DNA from 2 places in the Faecalibacterium sp. Marseille-Q4137 genome. Region 2 is predicted to be linked to the other one. Evidence: predicted binding sites of a transcription regulator. Region 2 holds the regulator's gene; the other holds the start of a gene.
The links. Region 2 encodes Rex, which represses fermentation and respiration genes when NADH is low (regulators of the CRP and FNR family bind a similar motif). Its sites were predicted from a motif close to ATTGTTAANNNNTTAACAAT; they were not measured.

Region 1 (12,078 bases), on a different contig from region 2:
TGAACGTGGAGTATGAGGAAAAGCTCTACGCCGCAGGCCGCATCCCCGGCAGCTTTATGCGCCGTGAAGGCCGCCCCGGTGAGCGCGCCATCCTGACCAGCCGCGTGGTGGACCGCCCCATGCGCCCGCTGTTCCCCAAGGAGATGCGCAACGATGTCTGCATTACCATGACCGTGATGAGCCTGGACCCCGATTGCAGCCCTGAGATCGCCGGTATGATCGGTGCGTCTCTGGTCACCGCTGTGTCTGAGATCCCCTGGAACGGCCCCATCGGCGGTGTTCAGGTGGGCCTGGTGGACGGCGAGATCGTCCTGAACCCCACCCAGGAGCAGCGCAAGGTGAGCGACCTGGCCCTGACCGTTGCCGCCACCATGGACAAGATCGTGATGATCGAGGCCGGTGCCAACGAGGTGGACGAGGACACCATGCTCAATGCCATCAAGGCCGCCCACGTTGAGATCAAGAAGATCATCACCTTCATCAACGGCATCGTTGCAGAGCGCGGCAAGCCGAAGATCGATTTCCAGGTGGTGGGTCTGGATATGGACGTGTTCCACGCCATCCAGAACAAGTATCTGGACGACTTCAAGGCCGCCATGGATACCGATGACAAGAATGTGCGGGATGCTGCCCTGCTGCCCATCATGGACAAGATCGCTGAGGAGTACCCCGATCTGTCTGATGCAGACCTCGACCTTGTCAGCTACAAGATGCAGAAGTACGTTGTCCGCCGCTGGCTGCTGGATGAGGGCAAGCGCGTGGATGGCCGCGGCATCAACGAGATCCGCCCGCTGGCTGCTGAAGTGGGCATTCTGCCCCGGGTCCACGGCTCCGGTATGTTCACCCGCGGCCAGACCCAGGTGCTGACCACCTGCACCCTGGGCGGCACCAAGGACAACCAGCTGATGGACGATCTGACCGACGAGCAGACCAAGCGTTACATCCATCACTATAACTTCCCGCCGTATTCTGTCGGCGAAGCCCGCGCACCCCGCAGCCCCGGCCGCCGCGAGATCGGCCACGGCGCACTGGCAGAGCGCGCTCTGGTTCCCGTGCTGCCCTCTCTGGAGGAGTTCCCCTACACCATCCGCTGTGTCTCTGAGGTCCTGAGCTCCAACGGCTCCACCTCTCAGGCTTCCATCTGCGGTTCCACGCTGGCTCTGATGGATGCCGGTGTGCCCATCAAGGCACCTGTTGCCGGCATCTCCTGCGGCCTGATCACCGAGGGTGACCGCTGGATGACCATGCTGGACATTCAGGGCGTGGAGGATTTCCACGGCGATATGGACTTCAAGGTGGGCGGCACCCGCAAGGGCATCACTGCCATCCAGATGGACATCAAGATCGACGGCCTGACTTACGATATCATTGCCGAGGCCTTTGAGAAGTGCCGCAAGGGCCGCCTGTACATCCTGGACGAGATCATCAAGCCCGTGATCGCACAGCCCCGTGAGGAGCTGAGCCGCTGGGCTCCCAAGATGTTCAGCATGATGATCCCCACCGATAAGATCAAGGACGTGATCGGTAAGGGCGGCAAGGTCATCCAGGACATCTGCGCCACCTGCAACTGCAAGATCGATGTGCAGGAGGACGGCCATGTGTTCGTTTCCGCCGTGGATCAGGAGGACGCAAAGCGCGCCATCTTCACCATCAAGACCATTGTGGAGGATCCCGAGATCGGTGCCATCTACAAGGGCAAGGTCACCCGCCTGATGAACTTTGGTGCCTTTGTGGAGATCGCACCGGGCAAGGAAGGTCTGGTGCACATCTCCAAGCTGGACACCAAGCGTGTGGAGCGCGTGGAGGATGTGGTCGCCGTGGGCGATGCCATCGTGGTCAAGGTCACGGACATCGACCAGCAGGGCCGCATCAACCTGAGCCGCCGCGATGCCATTCTGGCGCTGGAAGCCAAGCGCGCCGCGCAGGAGCAGCAGTAATCCATAAATCAGAGGGACCCCACAGCCGGTTGGCTGCGGGGTCCCTTTTTGCTGTCCGAAAAAACTTTTGGGTTTCCTCTTGACAGAAATGCAAAAATGTGTATTATTGTATTAGCTGCTTAATACAGCAACACATAAGGAGGGCAAAGCAGAATGAGTGAACAGTTTGATGCCAGCCGCCCGATCTATGCCCAGCTGGTGGAACGGCTCAAAGCCAGAATTCTGGCGGGCACCTACCCGCCGGGGGGCCATCTGGATTCGGTGCGGGATCTGGCCGCAGCTGCCGGGGTCAACCCCAACACGATGCAGAGGGCTCTGGCCCAGTTGGAAAGTGAGGGCCTTGTGCGCACCGAGCGCACCAGCGGACGCTACGTCACGGAGGATACGAATTTGATCGAACAACTGCGGGCTGCCGCCGCCCATGACATCGCGGCAGATTTTCTGGAGAAGATGCGCAGCATCGGCTACACGCCGGAAAAGGCGGCAGCCCTGTTGGAGCACTGGGATACAGAGGAGGTAGAACCCCATGAGTAAGGTGCTGACCTGTGAAAAATTGACAAAAGTATACGGAAAGGAAAAGACCGCGCTGGACGGCATCGATCTGGAGCTGGATTTTGGCCGCATCGTAGGGCTGCTGGGCCCCAACGGCAGCGGCAAGACCACCCTGCTCAAGCTGGCCAATTGTCTGCTGCAGCCCACGGAAGGCCGCATCCGGATCGCGGGCATGGCACCCGGCCCGGAGACCAAGGAGCTGGTCTCCTACCTGCCGGACGCCGACTGGCTGCCCGACTGGATGCGGGTGGAGGAGCTGGTGGAGATGTTCCGGGATTTTTACGGCACGCCCAGTCAGGCCAAGGCTTACATCGGCTTTGACGCCGCCAAAGCCAATGAGATGCTGGCCCGGCTGAACATCGCCCCCAAGGCCCGGCTCAAGACCCTTTCCAAGGGCAACAAGGAGAAGGTTCAGCTGGTGCTGGCCATGAGCCGCAACGCCCGTCTCTACCTGCTGGATGAGCCCATCGGCGGCGTGGACCCTGCGGCCCGGGACTACATCCTGAACACCATCATTTCCAACTACAGCAAGGACGCGACGGTTGTCATCTCTACCCACCTCATCGAGGACATTGAGCCAGTGCTGGACGAGGCCGTGTTCCTGAAGGACGGCCGAATCTTTGCGCACCGCGCTGTGGATGATATCCGCGAGACCGAGGGCAAGAGCGTCGATGCATATTTCCGGGAGGTATTCAAATGCTGAAACAATTGCTGAAATATGAGTTCAAGGCCACGAAACGCCTGTATTTCGGGCTGTATCTGGCGCTGGCGCTGTTGAGCGTGGTGCTGGGCGTGACCTTCCGGCAGGAACACGCGCTGGCTCACAGCACAAGCTTCCAGAATCTCGAAGTGATTCTGATGATCGTGTATGTCTCGGTCATCCTTGCCATCGCGGTGCTCTGCTTCGTGAACACCATCCAGCGCTTTTATCAGAACCTGCTGGGCCGGGAAGGCTACCTGATGCACACGCTGCCGGTCAATGAGAACCAGCTCATCCTCTCCAAGCTCCTCACCAGCATGGTCTGGGTGCTGTGCAGCGGCCTTGTGGGCATTGTCTGCATCACGGTGATGGTCAGCATCGGTGTGATTGACTCGGAGACCTTCGGCATGGTGGACTGGAACAGCTGGAAGCAGCTGTGGCAGATGCTGTACGAGGAGATAGGCCCGGAGTTCTGGCTGGTGACGTTCTGGACCATCCTCATCAATCTGGCCCGGCTGGCAAGCCTCATCCTCTGCGTTTACGCTGCCTGTATGATCGCCCATCAATTCCCCAAGCATGTGATGGTGGCCGGGATCCTCGCGTTTATCGGCCTGAACATCGTGGAGACCCAGCTCGATAAGCTGCTGGGCACGAATGATGTGAGTATGATCGTGGATGTCACGTACCGGGTCGTGGGTGTGAACGTGACCGGTGTGAGCTATGGAGTGACCCCGATGCGCTGGCTGACGGCGGCACTTGGAACAGACGTTGGCTATCTGTTCTGCTTTGCCGTGACTGCAGCCATTGCGGCGGCATACTTCTTCCTGACCCGGTGGCTGATGAAAAATAAACTGAATCTGGAGTAAACAAAAAGGCGGTGTGCCCGGAGCGGACACACCGCCTTTTGCTGTCTGGAAAAAGGATTACACGCCGGAAGCGCCGTAGTTTGCCAGCACACGGGCAGAAGGATCGTTGACGTTGCAGCCGGGCCATGCCTTGTTCGGCATCCAGAAGCCCACGATGGTGCGGCTCTGGTCGTGGTAGTATTTCTCGAAGATCTCGCGGTAGAACAGGCTCTCCTTGGTAAAGGGCATACAGTGGGCCGAGTAGTTTGCCCGGCGGAGCTGGAACTCCTCATCGGTGTACAGGCTCTCGGCATACTCCTTGATGTCGTCCACCATGCTGTGGCCCACGGCATCGGAGAAGGCGGCTTTTTCGCGCCAGAGGATCTCCGGGGGCAGCCAGTCGCCCTCAAAGGCCTTGCGCAGCAGGTACTTGCCCTTGCCGTAGCTGTTCAGCTTCTTTTCGGGGTCAATGGCCATGACGTAGCGCACAAAATCCAGATCGCCAAAGGGCACGCGGGCCTCGATGCTGTTGGCGGAGATGCAGCGGTCGGCCCGGAGGACATCGTACATGTACAGCTCCCGGATGCGCTTCTGGCTCTCCTGCTGGAAGGCATCGGCGGTGGGGGCGTAGTCGGTGTACTTGTAGCCGAACAGCTCATCGGAGATCTCGCCGGTCAGCAGCACGCGCACATCGGTCTGCTCGTGGATGGCCTTGCAGAGCAGGTACATGCCCATGCTGGCGCGGATGGTGGTGATATCCCAGGTGCCCAGCAGTCGGATGACCTCCTCCAGGCTCTGGATGACCATGTCCCGGTTGATGATGATCTCATGGTGTTCGCTGCCCAGATAATCGGCGGTCTGGCGGGCATATTTCAGGTCGATGGCATCGGTGTCCATGCCGATGGCAAAGGTGCGGATGGGCTTGCCCAGCTTCTTGGCTGCAATGGAGCAGACCAGCGAGGAATCCAGACCGCCCGAGAGCAGGAAGCCCACAGGTGCATCGGCATCCAGACGCTTTTCCACGCCTGCAATCAGCTTTTCGCGGATGTTCCGCAGGGTGGTCTCCATGTCATCCTCCATGGGGGCGGGCACGTCGGCAATGTCCTCATAGCGGACAAAGCGGCCATCGCAGTAGTAGCTGCCGATGGGGAAGGGGCGGATGTCATCGCACCAGCCGATCAGGTTCTGCATCTCGGAGGCAAAGGCGATCTGGTGGCTGGACTTGGAATAGCCGTAGAACAGCGGACGGATGCCGATGGGGTCGCGGGCTGCGATCAGCCGGTCCTTACGGGAATCATACAGAATAAGCGCAAACTCGGAGTCCATGTGGCGGAACATATCCAGACCGTACTCGTAATACAGCGGCAGCAGGATCTCGCAGTCGCAGTCGGAGGCAAACTTGTAGCCCCGGCGCTTCAGGATCTCCTTCTCAAAGCGGAAGCCGTAAAGCTCACCGTTGCAGACCACGCAGTCGGCACCGCGGTAGAAGGGCTGCATCCCCTCCGGGGTCAGGCCCATGATGGCAAGGCGGCCAAAGCCCATCAGACCAAAAGGCCCTTCCACCACACGCTGGTCGTCCGGCCCGCGCATCACGGTGCGCAGCAGATACTCCTTGAATTTGGCGGCACTCAGGTCGTGCCCCGTGTAACCCATAACACAACACATATTTCTTACCCCTCTCTCTAAACCTCTCCGTCAATGCTTCGCATTGCCACCTCTCCTGATAGGAAAGGCAAGTTTCCCGGTGACTGAGAGGTTTTTGCAAATAAAAAAATACGGCAGCCTTCATCCCATTGCTAGGACGAATGCTGCCGTATCCGTGGTGCCACCTAAATTACCGGTGCGCGAACACACCAGTCACTTTTGTGTACTCTCCCCGTTGAAAGCACTGCCGCGATAACGAGCGGCTGCCGTCGGCCCCTACTAACTGCCCGAAGCAGGTTCAGGGGGAAGCTCACGGGGGTTCGTTCGGGGCTCGTTCTCTGTGCGGCTTCCACCGGCCCGCACTCGCTGCAAAAGAACCTTGAGCACTTACTTTTCCCGATCAACGCTTTTCCTGCCTGCATTGTATCACGGCTCTTTGTCCGTGTCAACACAGTGTTCGCATTTTTGTGCGGTCTGCCCCGGATGGGGGCTGTTTTGTGCGCAGCTGCGGCACAATCCGTACAAAACGCTGCCCTCGCACTGCAGGGTGAAGCCGTGCTCCGCCATCAGATGGGCACGCACCTCGTCCATAAAGTGGCAGTCCAGGTGATAAATGCGCCCGCACTGCACGCACTTCAGGTGCAGGTGCTCGCGGCAGTGGCGGCCCTCGTCCACATACTGGAACACGGCCTTTTCGCCCTTATCGGCCACATATTTCATAATGCGCTGCTCGCCTGCCAGTTTGTCCAGATACCGGTACACCGTGGTGGGATTTGGGCTGGCCCCCTCTGCCTCCAGATGTTCCAGAATGTTGGATGCACTGACCGCGTGCTGGCGGTTGTTGATGAGATAATCCAGGATCAATTGCCGGGTTTTGGTGTTGTACCCCCCGCGACCTGCCATGGTATCAGCCTTCCTTTCTGGGTCAAGTGTACCACAATTTATCCTTCGATGCAAAACAAGAGCGAAACACTGGCGACAAGCACAAAAAAACTGTTCAATTTATAGCAAAATAATGCATGATATCTGTTCAAAACGGAAAAGCTCCCAAAGTTTTCAAAAAAGTCTTGTAAACATTGTCCGGATATGTGATAATAATGTTAATGATTACTTGGATTATTTAAGGGATACAAGCTGTCCGGCGGGCGACTGATTGCTGCCTGAATGGTCCTGCTTGCGAACTAGGAGATAGAACAATGAAAGAGATGGATTCCCAGTCAAAGACCAGCCTGAAGCTGCAGGCTTACCAGTACCTGAAAACGAAGATTCTAAACTGCGAGTACCGCCCCAACGAATTTCTGAACGAGCAGAAGCTCTGCGCCGAGATGGGCAACATCAGCCGCACCCCCATGCGTGACGCGCTGGGCCGCCTGGAGCAGGAGGGGCTGATCACCATCCTGCCCAAAAAGGGGCTGATGGTCTCCGGCATTACCGAAGAGGACGTGCACAGCATGTTCGAGATGCGCCTGCTGGTGGAGCCTTACGCCCTGCGCACCTACGGCAACCTGATCCCCCGGGAGCAGCTGGAGGCTTACACCGAGCTGATGCACCACCCCGAGCGGATCGATGACTTCTGCAAATCCGATGATGATTTCCACGAGCTGCTGATGAGCAGCCTGCCCAACAAATATCTGCGCTCTGGCTATGACCGCATCACCGGTCTGAACACCCGTTTCCGCATTATGACCGGCAAGGTGAGCATGATCAATCAGGATCAGACCTGTGAGGAGCATCTGGAAATTCTGAATGCCGCCCTGAGCGACAACTGGAACACCGCCGCCGATGCGCTGCAGCATCACCTTGAGCTGGCCCGCGATAAGGCCGAGGGAGTCATCAAGGTCATCCGGCTGTGGTAAATGAAACGATAAAAACGCTGTATCACTCCTTCCGGCATCGCTGATGCGATGCCACCTCCCTCTCAGAGGGAGGCTTTTGCGTTGGCCGCCGCGTGAAGGCTCCCTCCTAGAGGGAGCTGTCGAGCGAATGCGAGACTGAGGGAGTGGTACAGCGTTTTCTTTTGCTGGAAAGTGTAAAAAATTCATAGAAATCAAAAGAAAAGTACATTGAATATTGTTTAACAATGTGGTATCCTTAACAACAGAGAGTGCCCGCTGGCAGGCGGGCAGAATGATTTTGGAGGAAAATAATTATGGCTGACCGCATTGTTCTGAACACCATTTCCTACCATGGCCACGGTGCCATTGAGAACATCGTTCCCGAGCTGACCGCCCGCGGCTACAAGAAGGCTTTTGTCTGCTCTGACCCCGACCTGATCAAGTTTGGCGTGACCAAGAAAGTTACCGACCTGCTGGATGCTGCAAACTTCGCCTACGCTGTTTACAGCGAGATCAAGCCCAACCCCACCATCGCCAACGTGCAGGACGGCGTGGCAGCCTTCAAGGCTGCTGAGGCAGACTGCATTGTGACCATCGGCGGCGGCTCCTCCATGGATACCGCAAAGGCCATCGGCATCATCATCAACAACCCCGAGTTCGCGGATGTGCGCTCTCTGGAAGGCGTGGCTCCCACCAAGAAGCACGCTGTGTTCACCATTGCCGTGCCCACCACCGCCGGTACTGCGGCTGAGGTCACCATCAACTACGTCATCACCGATGTGGAGAAGAAGCGCAAGTTCGTCTGTGTGGACACCAACGATATCCCCGAAATCGCTGTGGTCGATCCCGATATGATGTCCTCCATGCCCAAGGGCCTGACCGCCGCCACCGGTATGGACGCTCTGACCCACGCCATCGAGGGCTATATCACCAAGGGCCACTGCACCATCTCCGATATGTTCCATCTGGAAGCCATCAAGCTCATCAGCGAGAACCTGCGCGGTGCCGTGCAGAACACCCCGGAGGGCCGCGAGGGCATGGCTCTGGGCCAGTACATCGCCGGTATGGGCTTCTCCAATGTGGGTCTGGGCATCGTCCACTCCATGGCACACGGCCTGTCCGCTCTGTATGATACCCCCCACGGCGTGGCCTGCGCCATCCTGCTGCCGGTGGGTCTGGAGTACAACAAGACCGTTGCCGGGGAGCGCTACCGCGCGGTCGGCAAGGCCATGGGCGTGAAGGGCATTGACGAGATGAACGATGCCGAGGCCGCCGATGCCACCATCGCCGCTGTCAAGCAACTGAGCGCGGATGTGGGCATCCCCGCAAACCTGCAGGGCATCCTGAAGGAAGAGGACATCCACTTCCTGGCCGAGTCTGCTTTTGCAGATGCCTGCCGCCCCGGCAATCCCCGCGATACCAGCGTGGAGGAGATCGAGGCACTGTATAAGAGCCAGCTGTAATTCGTAAACTGAACAAAGAGGGTCGGGAACACCGCTTCCCGGCCCCTTTTTGTTCCGGGAAAGGAGCGCTATGAACCTGAATTTCTATACTCTTTGTGTAATTTATCTGGTATATTCCTTTTTAGGCTGGGTAGGCGAGACCGTTGTTGCAACCGCAAAGGGCCGCCGGTTCACCAACCGCGGCGTGGCCTCCGGCCCCTTCTGCTTTGTGTACGGCACGGCAGGAGTGCTCATCACCATCGGCCTGAATGACCAGCGCACCAGCCTGGCGGCACTGTTTTTCGGCAGCATGATCTATGCCACGGTGGTGGAGTGGCTGACCGCCAAACTGCTGGAACGGATCCACCACCGTCGCTGGTGGGACTACTCCGATAAAAAGTTCAATCTGGACGGCTATGTCTGCCTGCAATACTCCCTGCTGTGGGGTCTGCTGGGCATGGCGGCAGTCCGCTGGGGCAACGACCTGCTGTTCCGGCTCTGCGCCCACCTGCCGCCGCTGCTGTTCCACGCTGTGGTGTGGGTCGGCATGGCGCTGGCCGTCCTGGACCAGATCTCTGCCATGGTGGTGGTCAGCCGGTATGCGAACCGCCACCCAAGGCTCGAGCAGCTGAATCGGGAGCTGGGCAGGGGCTCGGAGAGGCTGCGGCAGAAAATTACCGCCAGCGTGGAAAAGCGGATCCAGCGGGCGTACCCTGCTGCGGCTCGTCCGGAGCCCACCACCAGTGCCGAAAAGCAGCTCTCCCTTGCCGACCTGCTCTGGCTCTTTGTCATCGGGGCTTTCCTCGGAGATGTGGTGGAGACCATCTTCTGCCGCATCACCGCCGGGGTCTGGATGAGCCGTTCCAGCCTGGTCTGGGGCCCGTTCAGCGTGGTGTGGGGGCTGGCGCTGGTGCTGGCCGCCATCCTGCTGCGGGGCGGCGAACAGAAGAGCGAGAGCCGCATCTTCTGGTTCGGTGTGATCCTGGGCGGTGCGTATGAGTATGTGTGCAGCGCCGTGACAGAGCTGCTGTTTGGCACCGTGTTCTGGGATTACAGCGGCTTCAAGTTCAATCTGGGCGGGCGCATCAACCTGCTGTACTGCTTCTTCTGGGGCATTGCGGCCGTGGCCTGGATCCGCTATGGCTACCCACTGGTGGCAAAGGGGATGAGGGCGGTCAAGCGCAGGATCCGCCCCTGGATGACCGCTCTGCTGGCCGTGTTCATGGCCGTGAACCTTGTGACCAGTGCATTGGCGCTGGCCCGCTACGATGCCCGCACCAGCGGCGCGGCTCCGGCCAATGCGGTGGATGTGCTGCTGGATGAGCATTTTGACAATGCCCGGATGGAGCGCATCTACCCCAACGCCAAAAAGGTGGAGAAGGCTGGGTAAAAATGCACGATTTTGCTTGCGTTTTGCAGGGAAAACAGGTATAATACTTTTTGGATTAAAAAGGAGAGATTTTATATGCTGATCCCTGTATTATTGTTTATCGTGGGCCTGCTCTGCCTCATCAAGGGCGGCGACTGGTTCGTGGACGGTGCAACCGGCATCGCCCGCCGCTTCAAGGTGCCGGAGCTGCTCATCGGTGCCACGGTGGTGTCCATCGGCACCACCCTGCCTGAGGTCATGGTCTCCACCACCTCGGCCATGACCGGCCACGGCGAGATCGCCTATGGCAACGCCATTGGCTCGGTCATCTGCAACGCGGCCCTGATCGCGGCCATCACCATTGCGGTCCGCCCGGGCAAGGTGGACCCCAAGAGCCTGCGGGTGCCGGTGCTGTTCTTCTTTGTGGCGGCGGCCCTGTATGCGGGTGTGGCCTACACCACCGGCTACTTCAGCCGCCCCATCGGCATTGTGCTGCTGGCAATGTTCGTGGCCTACATGGTCTGCAATGTGCTGGCGATGAAAAACGCCCCCGCCCCGGAAGACGATGAGGACGAGCCGGAAAAGGAGATGTCCTTTGCCAAGGAGATCGGCCTGCTCATCCTCGGCGCGGCCCTGATCGCTGTGGGCGCAAACCTGCTGGTGGACAACGGTACCCTGATCGCGCAGGCGCTGGGTGTGCCGGAATCCGTCATCGCCCTGACCTTTGTGGCGCTGGGCACCTCTCTGCCTGAGCTGGTCACGGCGATCACCTCGCTGGCAAAGGGCCACGGCTCCCTCTCGCTGGGCAATGTTATCGGTGCCAACGTGTTCAATCTGGTGCTGGTCAGCGGCATGTCCATCACGGTGTCGCCCTTCAGCATCCCGCAGAACTCCACCATCATGGGCATCAATTCCTCTCTGGTCATGGATCTGCCCGTGATGTTTGCAGTCATGCTCCTCCTGACTGTGCCCGCTCTGCTCAAGGGCAGGCTCTCCCGCTGGCAGGGCGTGCTGCTGCTCTGCATCTATGCAGCCTTCTGCGCCGTCCAGTTTGCAATGTAAGCCTCTGCGCCGGAGACCCGGCCCGGCTCCACGCCGGAACGGGCGCTTTGGGGCAGAAAACCGTTTTGAGAAAGGCATCCTCGTCCGTGAAGTGCGGGGATGCCTTTTTTCTGTCCCCGCAGCAGGGGCTGACCGCGTCTCCGGCAGGCTGTGAAATGGGACGAAATCCGGTTATAAAAAGGCAGTTAGGCGACATTTTTCACGATTTATCCATTGAAATTCTCCCCCGGGGATGATATGATAGACCTGTTCCTGCGCGGCAAAAGGCCGGGAACGAAATCTGAAGTGGGAGAATTTTGTACCAGATGCAGAAAAAGAAGCTTTATCAGCTGGCTGCGGCCATCGTTCTTGTGGTGGCCGTGGCAGCTGCTTTGATCCTGACAGGGATGCGGAAAAGCACCCCTGTGTCCGAGGCACAGGCCAGCTCTGTGCCGTCCTCCGCTCTGTCCGGCGGGGAAGCTGAGGAACCCTCCAGCGCCGCCGCCTCCAGCGAGAGCGCCGTCAGCAGTGAGGTGACGGAAGAATCCCCGGTTTCGTCCTTTTTGGAACAGCTGGAAGAGGAACTTGGCATTTCCTCTTCGGAGACAGCTTCGTCCAGTGAGGCCTCCTCTGCCGCCAGCGCAGGCAAGGCGGACAGTGTGAGCTCCGCAGTGTCCGGTTCCAGTGCCGCACACTCGGTGCCCGCGTCCTCT
Region 2 (12,078 bases):
GCCGCAAGGCCTCAGCGCTGGAAGTACGATTTCCTCTCGGTGTTCCTCTGCATCGTGCTGATGGTCAGCGCCTTTGGCGGGGCCTGCCTGATGGCAGCCTTTGATTTTGCCCTGCACCGGGAGGAGTTCTGGATCGAATACGATGCCCGGCAGGAGCGGGACTTGGATGATGCGGAAAGCGACCGCCTGCGTCTTGATCTGGACGAGGGCACCGGCCCGGACCTCGATGAGGAAAATGAGGACAGCAGTGCGGCCTCCCACACGGAAGTGTGAGCCATACAAAAAACATATCACAGCAATACAAAAGATACCTTTTACAGGGGACACCTGTCCGGGTATACTGAATGTGCACCCGGACGATGGGTGCTCGAAGAAAAAAGTGTAAAAGCGAACCGCCATGGCATCTGTCACCATGGCGGTTCGTTTTTTGCTGTATCGTGTATTACTTGCGGGCGATCATCTCGGTGTAGGCCAGCACCAGGGGGCCTACGCCCTTGGCATCGTTGCAGACCACAGGCTCACTGAAGTAGTAGGCCAGGGAGCCGTCGCGGTGGTCCTTGCCGCCCAGACCTGCCACCAGGCAGATGCCATCCAGCTGCAGGCTGCCGTCCGGGTTCTTGGAGAGGTACCTGTCACAGGTGCCGTAGAAGGCTTTCTCAGCCCAGGCAGCCATCCGCTTGGGCAGGTAGCCCAGGCGCACGCCCTTGAGCACCGCATAGGCGAACAGGGCGGTGCCGCTGGTCTCAAGGTAGTTGCCCTCCACGCCGGGGTGATCCATCACCTGCCAGAACATGCCGGTCTCCTCGTCCTGGAACTTGTGCACATCCTCAATGGTCTGCTTGAGCATGGCCATGATGCCGCGGTACTCGTTGTACAGCTGCTCGTCCATCCGCTCCAGCACATCCACCATGGCCACCATGAACCAGCCCATGGCCCGCAGCCAGAAGTTGGGGCTGCAGCCGGTCACGGGGTCAGCCCAGTACATCTGGCGGCTCTCGTCGTAGCCGTGGTAGTACAGGCCGGTCTTTTCGTCCCGCATGTGCTTTTTGATGTTCATAAACTGCTTGTAGCTGTCAATGCAGCCCTGCATCTTGTTGTAGCGGGTCTCGTACTCCATGTAGAAGGGCTGGGCCATGTAGGTGCCGTCCAGCCAGACCTGCCAGGGGTAGATATCCTTGTGCCAGAAGTTGCCCTCCTTGGTGCGGGGCTGGGTGAGCAGCTGGCTGCGGATGGTGTCAATGGCCCGGCGGTACTTCTCATCCCCGAAGATGTCGTACAGGGTGAACAGGTTCTTGCCCTGATTCACATTGTCCAGGTTGTACTCCTTGGGGTCATAGGTCTTGATGGAGCCATCCTCCTGCACAAAGAAGTCGATGAAGTCCTTGGAGAAGCTCAGGTACTTCTCGTCCCCGGTGGTCTTGTACAGGCTCAGGCAGGCCGTGATCATGCAGCCGTCGATGTAGTTCCACTTGTTGGGCTTGCCGCTGCGCACCTTTTCAATGTTCCACATGGGGGCTTCGGCGCTGGAATTGGCAATCAGGTAGTCCACATAGTCGCCCAGCAGGGTGAGAATTTCTTCATGGGTCATGGGTCAGTCCTCCTCGAAATGGCCGACATTGGCAAAGCGCAGGCGCTCGCCTTCGTAGCCGGTGATCTTGACGTTGTGCAGGTCGATCTCCTTGACGTTCTCCGCGTAGATGGCCAGCTTTTTCACGTTGGGGCGGTTGTCCGCCATGGCGGCCTGACCGGCTTCGGCATTGGGGTCAAAGGTGATGGTGACATTCTTCATGGAGACGCGCTCGATGGGCTGCTCAGGCAGGCCGTCGAAGTAGCAGCCCGCGAACTGTGCGTCGGTGGCCACGATATCCTCCATGGTCAGGCTGCCCAGCTTGGGGGTGTACTCATCCACCGGCATGGCATCGCGGCACTGGACATAGGGGCTGTGGCCGTCCGGGTCACAGAAATAGAACATGTTGATGACAAAGGGAGCCTTGACACCGCGCATCTCCACATTGCGGAACACCAGCCCGTCGATGACGGCGGTGTTGCCGCGGCCGCGCCGGGTCTTGACCCGCAGGCCGCGGTCAGTGTGGTCCATCAGGCACTGGGTCACCACCATATCCTTCACGCCGCCGCTCATCTCGCTGCCGATGACGATGCCGCCATGGCCCTTGTCCAGCAGGCAGTTCCGGATCACAGTGTGCTCACAGCTCTTTTTCAGCTTCATGCCCAGGAACACCTTGCTGGCTTTCATGGCAATGCAGTCGTCACCCACATGGATGTTCGCGCCGATGATGCGGATGTACTCGCAGCTCTCGGGGTCGATGCCGTCGGTGTTGGGGGCGTTGTAGGGGTTGTTGATGTTGAAGTTCAGCAGATCCAGATGCTTGACGAAGATGGGGTGGATGGTCCAGGAGTAGCTGTTCTGCACCGTGATGCCGTGCAGGCAGACATTCTCACTGTCCACCGCGGCCACCGCGCAGGGCCGCCATGCGATCCGCTTGACCTTCTGGTTGATCCACCAGTCGCCGTTCTGGGCATCGCAGTCCAGCGTGCCCTCGCCGGTCACCACCACGTCGTGCACCTGCGTGATGTTCAGCAGGCCGGCAAAGCTGTCCAGCGGGTTGCCCTCCCAGCCGGTCAGGTAATATTCATCCACTTCGTTCTCACTGGGGATGACACCGGGCAGGATGGGGTAGTGGGTGCGGTCGTTGTCGCCCAGCAGCACAGCGCCCTTCTCCAGGTAGAGGGTGGTGCAGCTCTTCATAAACAGGCTGGAGGTGCGGTAGCGCCCGGCGGGCACATACACCGTGCCGCCCTTGGGGCAGGTGGAAAGGGCAGCCTGCAGCTTGCCGGTGTTGTCGGTGGCGCCGTCGGCCACCAGGCCGTAGCGGGATGCGTCCACAAAGAAGGTCTCAGCCTCAGTGGTGAAATCGAGGGTCAGAGTCTCGCCCTCAGCCTGCACGGCAACCGTGTAGGGGGTGCCGGGCAGCAGGCTGAACAGGGAAAACACGTTGGTCTCGCAGGCGGTGTAAACGGTCTCGCCGTTCAGCTGAACGGTGAAGGGATGCGCCGGACGATAGCACAGACCGTTTTCCAGCTCGAACACGGCACTGCGGGTCATGGAACGGATCAGGGAAAGCTTCATAAACAGGATGCCTCCTTGGATGTTGAAAGATTTATGGGTTGCCCGCAGGTGGCGGGCATGGTACACTGAGGAAAAGAAACTGTTGAATGGGGTGTGCGGATGAAAGCGGAACGGGAAAAATGGAGCGGCCGGGTAACGGCAAAGGCGCTGCGGTTCCAGACCGGCCAGTATGAGTTGGCCGAGGAGGAGGAGATCTGCCGGATCATTCTGGTGTCCGGCGGCAGCTTTACGCTGGTGCGGGGCGGCGAGAGCCTGCTGGTGAACCCGGGCTGTGTGCTGCTGCTGGGCCCCGGTGGGGGCCTGCTGCAGCAGGCGGGCCACATTGCCCCCGAGCTCCTCGGCTGCCGGTTCCCCGCGGGCGTTCTCCCGGTGCTCAAAAACCTGATGCAGCGGGATTTCATGCCGCTGTTCGAGCCGGGAGCACAAACGGCCCTGTACGGCCCGGTGCAGTGGTCAGGCCGCCTGCGCACCCTGTTGGGCATGATGCAGAGCGCCGAGAGCGAGCCGGAAAGCCCCGGCATGATCTATCTTACCCTCATCCTGCACTATGTGGAGCAGGAGTGCCGCAGTGAAAAGCAGGACATCCGCCCCCGCAACGAGACGGTGGAACAGATCTGCGCTTACCTTGCAGCCAACTACCAGCAGAAATTCTCCCTGACAGATGTGGCTGCGCGGTTCTACCTGTCGCCCTATTACCTGAGCCGGCTGTTCCGGCGGGTCACGGGCCAGTCCATTGTGGATTACATCAATGGCCGCCGCATCGAGGTTGCCCAGCGCCTGCTGGAGAGCACCGACCTGAACATCAGCGCGGTGGCCGAGCAGACCGGCTTTGCCTCCGCCGCCCATTTCCGCCGCGTGTTCCGCGAGACGATGGGAACGGGGCCGCTGCAATACCGCAAGAGCCACCGCGGATAAGAACAACGCCCCCTGTGCTGCGCACAGGGGGCGTTGCTTATTCATCGAAAGTCAATGGTTCTGTCCGCAGAGGGGGTGCTTAGCCCTTGACAGCACCGGCGGAGATACCTTCGACGAACTGATCCTGTGCACAGAAGAAAACGATCAGCTGCGGCAGGATGGAGATCAGGGACAGGGCCAGGATACGGTTCCAGGCAAAGCCGGTATCACCGTCCATGGACAGCTTGACGAACAGGGACATGGGGTACTTTGCAGGGGTCTGCACGTAAAGCAGGGGGCCCATGAAGTCGTTGCAGCTCCACATGAACTGGAACAGTGCGCAGGATACCAGAGCGGGCATCAGCATGGGGACAATGACCTTGTACAGGGTCTGGAAGGAGTTGCAGCCATCAATGGCGGCAGCCTCGTCCAGATCGCGCGGGACATTGCGCATGAACTGCACCAGCTGGTAAACAAAGTAGGTCTCAGTTGCAAATGCAGTGTGGACCCAGATGGCCAGATAGAACGGGCTGTTGACCCAGCCGAACTTGGTGTACAGCAGGAACTGAGGAACGTTCAGAACGACCTGAGGCAGGAACAGGGTGGCCAGCATGATGCTGAACAGGATCTTCCGGCCCGGGAAGTCGAAACGGCCAAAGCCGTAGGCTGCAATGCAGGAGGAGACCACCGTGCAGATGACCTTGGGCAGAACATAAGAATAAGTGTTCAGCATGGCCTGCAGGATGTTGATGGAACCGCCGAAGTTGTTCAGCGCGTTCTTGTAGCCCTCCAGGGTGGGGTTCTTGATCCACAGGCCGATGCCTGCAAAGATCTCGCTGTTGTCCTTAAAGGTAGCGCTGACCATCCACAGCAGGGGATAGATCATGATCAGGCCCACCAGGATCAGGACAAGATACTTAAAAAACGTCGCGATGGCGTTGGATGCTTTCATTCCCATACTGTCACACCTTACCTTTCATCCGAGTAGTAGACCCACTTCTTCTGGCTGGTGAAGGCGATGATCGTGAGGATGCAGACGATCACGAACATGATCCAGGCCAGAGCGGAAGCCATGCCCATCTGGTTGGACTTGAAGGCGTAGTTGTAAACCAGAATGGAGATCAGGGTGGTGGAGTTGCGCGGGCCGCCGTTGGTGATGATGAAGGGGCCGTTGAACTCCTGGAAAGCCTGGCAGATCTGAGTGACCAGGTTGTAGAAGATGATGGGGGTGATCATGGGAACAGTGATGGAGAAGAACTGCTTCCACTTACCGGCACCATCAATGGTGGCAGCCTCGTACAGGTCTGCAGGCACGCCCTTCAGGGCGGCCAGGAACAGCACCATGGCGGAGCCGAACTGCCAGATGCGCAGGAAGCAGATGATCCACAGCGCATAGTTGGGGTCGCTCAGCCAGGAGGGGCCCTGTGCGTGGCCGAAGGTGATGGCGCGGATGATGGTGTTGACCAGACCATCATCACGGAAAACGGCCTTCCACAGCACGGCGATGGCAACGGAGCCGCCCAGAATGGACGGGATGTAGTAAACGGTACGGAACAGGTTCACGCAGGCGATCTTGAAGTTCAGGATGTATGCGATGAACAGAGCAAAGATCAGCTTCAGGGGCACGGTGATGAATGCGTACTTGAAGGTGGTGACCAGAGCCTTGGTGACCTTGGCATCAGAGAAGGCGGTGACGTAGTTCATCACGCCATACTGGTGGATGCCGTTGAAGAAGTTCATGTCGGTGAAGCTGTAATACAGCGACTGACCGAAGGGGATGGCCTTGAACACGATAAAGCCGATGATCCAGGGGATCAGGTAGATCAGACCCTGCCACTTATCCAGGAACTTCTGTGCGGGGGTACGCCCGAGAGAGGGCGCTTTGCTTTCTTTCATCCGGGGATCCTCCTTTGGTAAAAATCAGTGCAACAAACCTTATGTCACACTTTGGCAACAGATTTGTCAGAGAATTGTAACCTGTACCTGAGAAAAAAGGGGCATCGGGCCTACGGGTGGACGATGCCCCTGATATGTATTTTGACTCAGGTCAGCAAAGAAGATCAGACAGTGTAGCCAACAGCAGACATGCCGTCCAGCAGAACGTCAACGACATCTGCGCCGCTCTTGTTGTCGTAGTCAACGGTATCGAACACTTCCTGATAGGTGCCGGTGCCGGTAGCCTTCAGATCGGAAGACTCGAACAGGGGATCCAGCTGGCAGGAAACGAAGCTCATGACCTTGCCGTTTGCCTCGGCGACCAGCTCGTTGATCTTACCGGCAGCCTGAGCGGTAGCCAGACCAGCCTTGGAAGCGGGGACGCCGCACTCGGAGCCCATGATGGCAGCGCCGTCGCCGTTCCACAGGTACTCGATCAGGGTAGCAGCCTCAGCGGGGTTCTTGCAGGTCTTGGTGATGGCCATGCCCATGGAGACCTTGGAGAAGCCGCCGTTGTAATCGCCGAACTTGATCTCCTCACCAACGGTGAAGCCGGGCTTGTTCTCCTCGTCCAGAGCGTCCTGATACTTGGAAGCAGCGGAATCCCACTCGAAGATGCCAGCGATCTTGCCGGTGATCCACTCGTTGGACTGGTGGGTAGCACCGTCGCCGTTTGCACCGTAGTAGGTGGGCAGCGGCATGATGACGTGGCCGTCGACCAGGCTCTTGATGAAGTCGATGCCCTCGGCGATCTCGTCAGCGGTGTAGTTCAGGGTAGAGGTGGTGGGATCTGCCCAGTCCTTGCCGTACTTGGACTCGAGGTAGAACACCATCAGGATCATACGGTCGTATGCGCCCAGGTGCAGGGGATAGTAATCATCGCCCAGCTTCTCCTGGAAAGCCTTGCCTGCTGCAAACAGGTCATCCTCAGTGGCGGGAACTTCGGTGATGCCAGCCTTGTTAAAGGTGGTCATGTTCCAGTAGAAGATACGGCCGGTCATGGAGATGGGCACGCACTGCTGTGCATTTGCAACGTTGCAGGCACCCAGCTTTGCGTCGTCCCACTGGGACATATCCAGGTAATCGGTGACGCTGTTCAGATCCAGGAAGGTCTGGCCGTTGCCGGAGTAGTTGTACAGCCAGTTCCAGTTGATCTGGCAGACATCCTCAGCCACGCCGCCTGCAAACTTGGTGGACATGGTGTCCTCCCAGCCGGACCATGCAGCGAAGGTGGGGTTGACGGTGATGGTGGTGTGCTCAGCAGAGAAAGCCTTCAGGGCCTCCTGGTAAGCGTTGTGGCGGGACTCGCCGCCCCACCAGCTCATGGTCAGGGTAACGGGATCGCTGCTCAGGCCAGCCACGGAAGCAGCCTCGGCTGCGGAAGAAGCGGTGCTGGAAGCAGCGCCGCCATTGCCGCCGCAGGCAGCCAGCAGACCAGCTGCACCAACAGCACCGGTGACCTTCAGGAAATCACGACGGGAAATTGCCTTGCTCATTGTTGTTCTCCTCCTAATAAATCAAAAAACATCGAGCGGGCCTTTCTGCACAAGGCTCGTTGTATACAAATATGATAACAAAAGGGATGGGAAAAAGAAAGATGTAAATTGAAGTGATACGGACAAAAAACGAACAAATATTGCTCTAGTGATTTGCAACGATTTGACGGCATTGCCGAAATGAATAAACTTGGAGCGAAAAAATATGCAATCTGCATAATTGGATAGATTGCATAGAAACGGGCCGAGAGAGTGTAGCAGAACCTCTAAAATTGCAATAATATTGTAACTTGTTGCGAAATTGACGGTATAATGTTGTATACAACGTGTGAAAAAAGTGACGATATCGCTGTTTTATAAACTGATATATCAATTGCGCAAAAAACGTTCGCAGTGGGATACAACTGATATATCACTTCAAAAGGGGACGAGCAAAAAAGAGCGCCGCCCGGCTGGGCAGCGCTCTGAAAACTGTAAAAATCTTTTGGGAGATCTGGGATCTCACGCAGAAGAGGGCTCCTGTGCCTGCCGGAGATCGACACTTACTGTGCGTTCCGTTTGGCGTAAAACGCCCGCCGTGCCTTGAAATAGCACTGGGGGCACATGCTGACGTACTGCACATCGTTTTCCAGATCGATGGCGACCTGCTCGCCCTCAAAGACGAACTCCCCATTGACCTTGCGGCAGTTGCAGGTGGCCTTGCGTCCGCAGGTGCAGATGGTCTTCATCTCCTCAATGGTGTGGGCCAGCTCCAGCAGACGGGTGGAGCCGGGGAAGCCCTTGAGGGAGAAGTCTGACCGCAGGCCGTAGCAGATGACCGGGATGTTCAGGTCTACCGTGACCATGAACAGCTGCTCGGCTTGTGCCGGGGTAAAGAACTGGCTCTCGTCGCAGAGAACACAGGCCAGCGGCTGCTCCCCGGCAGAAGCGGCGCGCACGGCCTCGAACACATCCACCTCGGGCGGAATGAGCAGGTCGGCCCTGCGGCGCACGCCCAGGCGGCTGACCAGCTCGCCGCCGCCCTTGGTATCCACCTGGGGCTTCAGGATCAGCACCCGCATCCCCTGCTCTTCGTAGTTGTGGGCCACCTGCATCAGCGCGGTGCTTTTGCCGCTGTTCATGGCACCGTATCGGAAGTATAGCTTCGCCATAGTTGCTCTCCTCATAAAAAGGCAACCCTCTCTGCTCGTTCGGGGGGAGAGGGCTGCCTGTTTTCTGTGATACGTTATGAATAGATGTTAGATCAGTCCTGATTGCGCAGGCGGTAACCCAGGCTCATCAGGCTGTCGCCCAGGTGGACGTTCTCCACCACCACTTCGGGGTAGGGCACCGACAGGTCATAGTGGGAGAAGTTCCAGAAGCCTTTGATGCCCAGTTCGACCAGCCGGCCGCTGAGCTCCTCCGCACCGCTGCGGGGCACACAGAACACAGCCACCTCAGGCTTATGCTCTGCGCAGAAGGCCTCCAGCTCGTCAACGTGTAAGATCTGGATACCGTTGATCTCTTTGCCCACCTCGCTGGGGGAATTGTCAAAGGCGGCGATCAGCTTGTAGCCGTTGGTGTCGGTGGTGATGAAGCGGCTGACTGCCTTGCCCAACCGGCCGCAGCCGATGAGGATGGTGGGCAGCAGGTCACCGTTGCCGAACAACAGATGCTCCAGGATGGAAAGCAGGTTCTCCACCGAGTAGCCGATGCCCTGGCGGCCGTTCACGTCGCCGATGCAATTGAAATCCTGCCGCACCTGAGAGGCCGTGGTGCCCATCTGGGCGGCCAGCTCGCGGGAGGAGATGCTGGTGATACCGTCGTTCTTCAGCGTCCGCAGGTAGCGGTAGTACTTGGGCAGGCGCTTGATCACCGGAAGGGAAGCTTTGCCGGGATTGTTCATGGAAATGGTTCTCCTTTCATCCAAAGGGAATGCCGGTCTCTTTGCGCCCTGCAAGGTGCACCGGCGATTAAGACAGTTTCTGAACAATAATGATATATACTTGTCAATCTTATTCTTAGTATAAAGTATACTGCAATGAGACAGAATGTCAAATCCTCTGGGCCAATTTTTTTCAAAGTAAAGAAATCTTAGCCGCCGCATATTGCTTCGATCCCCGGGAACACTGAAAAAAACACCCTGAGGAGGAGCCAACATGCCGGAATATGAAAAGGAAACCACCGAACAGCAGCGGCTGGAGAAAGAGCAGCTGGAAGATCTGGGCACGGTGTGGCGCACCCGCGGCCCCCATGCCATCCACTGCCTGACCGTGATCGGCCAGATCGAGGGCCATGTGGAGGCCCCGCAGGGCCAGAAGACCACCAAGTATGAGCATGTGATCCCGCAGCTGGTGGCAGTGCAGGAGGACCCCGCTGTGGAGGGCCTGCTGGTGCTCATCAATACCGTGGGCGGGGACGTGGAGGCCGGGCTGGCGCTGGCAGAGCTCATTGCCAGCATCTCAAAGCCCAGTGCCACGGTCGTGCTGGGCGGGGGCCACTCCATCGGCATCCCGCTGGCAGTCAGCGCCCGGCGCAGCTTTATCGTGCCCACGGCGACCATGACGGTGCACCCGGTCCGCCACTCCGGCATGATTTTGGGCGTGCCCCAGACCATGCGGTGGTTCGAGCAGATGCAGGAGCGCATCACCGGCTTTGTGGCGGGCCACAGCGGCATTACGGCAGCGCGCTACTCGGAGCTGATGCTCCGCACCGGTGAGCTGGTGATGGACGTGGGCACCATGCTGGACGGCAAAAAGGCCGTAAAGGAGAAGCTCATCGATCAGCTGGGCGGCATCTCTGATGCACTGGAATGGCTGTACCGGGAGATCGAGCGGGCAGAGTGAGAGCACGGGTCTGCCCGGGGCGGTGTCAGGCTTACAGCTCACCCTTCCGCAGATACTTTACCATCATGGGGGCTTCATAGACCAGCATGAGGAACCAGCCCACAACATAGCTGTACGGCAGGGCCTCAATATCCATCTTCATCAGAAGCACAAAGACGGCAGCGGCCGCCACACGGCCTGCCATGTTGAGCGTGCTGCTGTTCAGGGTGATCTTGAGGTCGCCCAGGCCGCGGAAGCCGCCCTGGATGCCATTGGTCAGCGAGGGCATCAGATAGAACAGGGAGACCAGCTTCAAAAAGCGCACCCCCAGATGCACCACGGCGGCATCGGTGATGAAGAGCCGGATGATGGGCTCGGCAAAGAAGAAGCAGATAGCGGTGATAAAAATGGCGTAGAGGAACTCCAGCTTCAGGCCGCAGAAGAAGCTGGCGCGGACACGCTCTTTTTTGCCCGCGCCGCGGTTCTGGGCCATCAGGGTGGTGGTGGCATGGCCGATGTTCTGCTGGGGCACATAGGCAAAGTCATCGATGCGGCCTGCGGCGGCAAAGGCTGCCATGGCGTTGACACCCATGGTATTCACGATGGCCTGAATGGCGATCTTGCCCAGCTGAACGGTGGCCTGCTGCATGGCGCTGGTCCAGCCGTAGCTGATGGTCTTTTTCAGCAGCGAGGAGTCAAAAATGAACCAGCGCCTGCCCAGCTGCAACACAGGGACCTTCCAGCGGATATAGATCAGGCAGAGCACGCAGCAGAGCGCTTCGCTCAGCAAGGTGGAAAGGGCACAGCCCTCGGAGCCCCAATCCAGCACCTCAACAAAGAACAGGTCGCCGCCGATGTTCAGCACCGAACTGATCATCAGGAAGTACAGCGCGCTTTTGCTGTCGCCCAGCGCGCGCATGGTAGCGGCGAGGAAATTATAGAAGAAGGTGAACAGCAGCCCGCCGAACACGATGCGCAGGTAGTTCACAGCGATGGGAAGGATCTCTTCTGGCACCTGCAGCAGACGGAGCAGCGGATTTGCCAGGATCACACAGGTCAGCGAGAACATCAGGGAAAAGACGGAGCCTGCAATGGCGGTGGTGGAGACCTGACGCTCCACCAGCTCGGTGTCGCCTGCACCGAACGCCAGGCTGACAAGGATGCCTGCACCCAGGCAGACACCGTTGATGAACAAAATCGCCAGCGTCATCAGCGGGTTGGAGGTGCCCACGGCGGCAAGGGCATCCTCGCCCACGAATTTGCCGACAATGATGCTGTCCACGGCGTTATAGGTCAGCTGGAACAGGTTGCCCAGCACAAGGGGAATGGTGAAATTGACCAGCAGCGGTGCGATCGGGCCGGTCGTCATATCCTTGGTCATTTGGAACTCTCTTTTCTTTATAGATTAAATACCTGCCGTCCGCTGAAGATAGCCAGCGCCGAGCGGCTGGTGCCGGTGGCAATCAGCTGTGCGGCGGCGTGGAGGGCTGCACCGGCGGCAGGGGAGGCGGGAATGGCATCGGTGGCAAGGACCCGCTGTGCAGTGCGGTTGGCATCGGTGCTGGTAACGGCGGCTACATTATCCACAACATAGGCGTTGTAATTGCCCGGCACGATGCCGTAGCCGATATCCGGGATGCCGTGCCCGCCGGTGAAGCCGCCGCCCAGAGCCTGATTCTCAAAGGGTTCCACGGCCACGATGCGGACATCGTTGGTCCAGGCCTTGATGGTCTCGCCTACGCCGGTGATGGTGCCCGCGCTGCCCACGCCGACGGTGATGGTGTCCACGAGACTGCGGCCC

Region 1: the regulator Rex is predicted to act here: its motif matches at 7,741-7,760, upstream of fucO (lactaldehyde reductase).

The regions. Positions count from the first base shown of each region.
Region 1 is NZ_JAFREK010000013.1:45,822-57,899, reverse strand. It holds gene J3353_RS07150 (polyribonucleotide nucleotidyltransferase) at 1-1,937, shown strand, start outside; gene J3353_RS07145 (GntR family transcriptional regulator) at 2,091-2,471, shown strand; gene J3353_RS07140 (ABC transporter ATP-binding protein) at 2,464-3,192, shown strand; gene J3353_RS07135 (hypothetical protein) at 3,186-4,055, shown strand; gene asnB (asparagine synthase B) at 4,113-5,687, opposite strand; T-box leader at 5,829-6,091, opposite strand; gene J3353_RS07125 (Fur family transcriptional regulator) at 6,105-6,581, opposite strand; gene J3353_RS07120 (GntR family transcriptional regulator) at 6,875-7,534, shown strand; gene fucO (lactaldehyde reductase) at 7,828-8,976, shown strand; gene J3353_RS07110 (putative ABC transporter permease) at 9,047-10,345, shown strand; gene J3353_RS07105 (calcium/sodium antiporter) at 10,421-11,386, shown strand; gene J3353_RS07100 (hypothetical protein) at 11,692-12,078, shown strand, end outside.
Region 2 is NZ_JAFREK010000005.1:26,564-38,641, reverse strand. It holds gene J3353_RS03475 (hypothetical protein) at 1-273, shown strand, start outside; gene J3353_RS03470 (glycoside hydrolase family 105 protein) at 443-1,588, opposite strand; gene J3353_RS03465 (glycoside hydrolase family 28 protein) at 1,592-3,148, opposite strand; gene J3353_RS03460 (helix-turn-helix domain-containing protein) at 3,248-4,063, shown strand; gene J3353_RS03455 (carbohydrate ABC transporter permease) at 4,143-5,000, opposite strand; gene J3353_RS03450 (carbohydrate ABC transporter permease) at 5,012-5,938, opposite strand; gene J3353_RS03445 (ABC transporter substrate-binding protein) at 6,103-7,473, opposite strand; gene J3353_RS03440 (thymidine kinase) at 8,016-8,624, opposite strand; gene J3353_RS03435 (redox-sensing transcriptional repressor Rex) at 8,717-9,358, opposite strand; gene J3353_RS03430 (ClpP family protease) at 9,612-10,298, shown strand; gene J3353_RS03425 (MATE family efflux transporter) at 10,330-11,658, opposite strand; gene J3353_RS03420 (pyridoxal-phosphate dependent enzyme) at 11,676-12,078, opposite strand, start outside.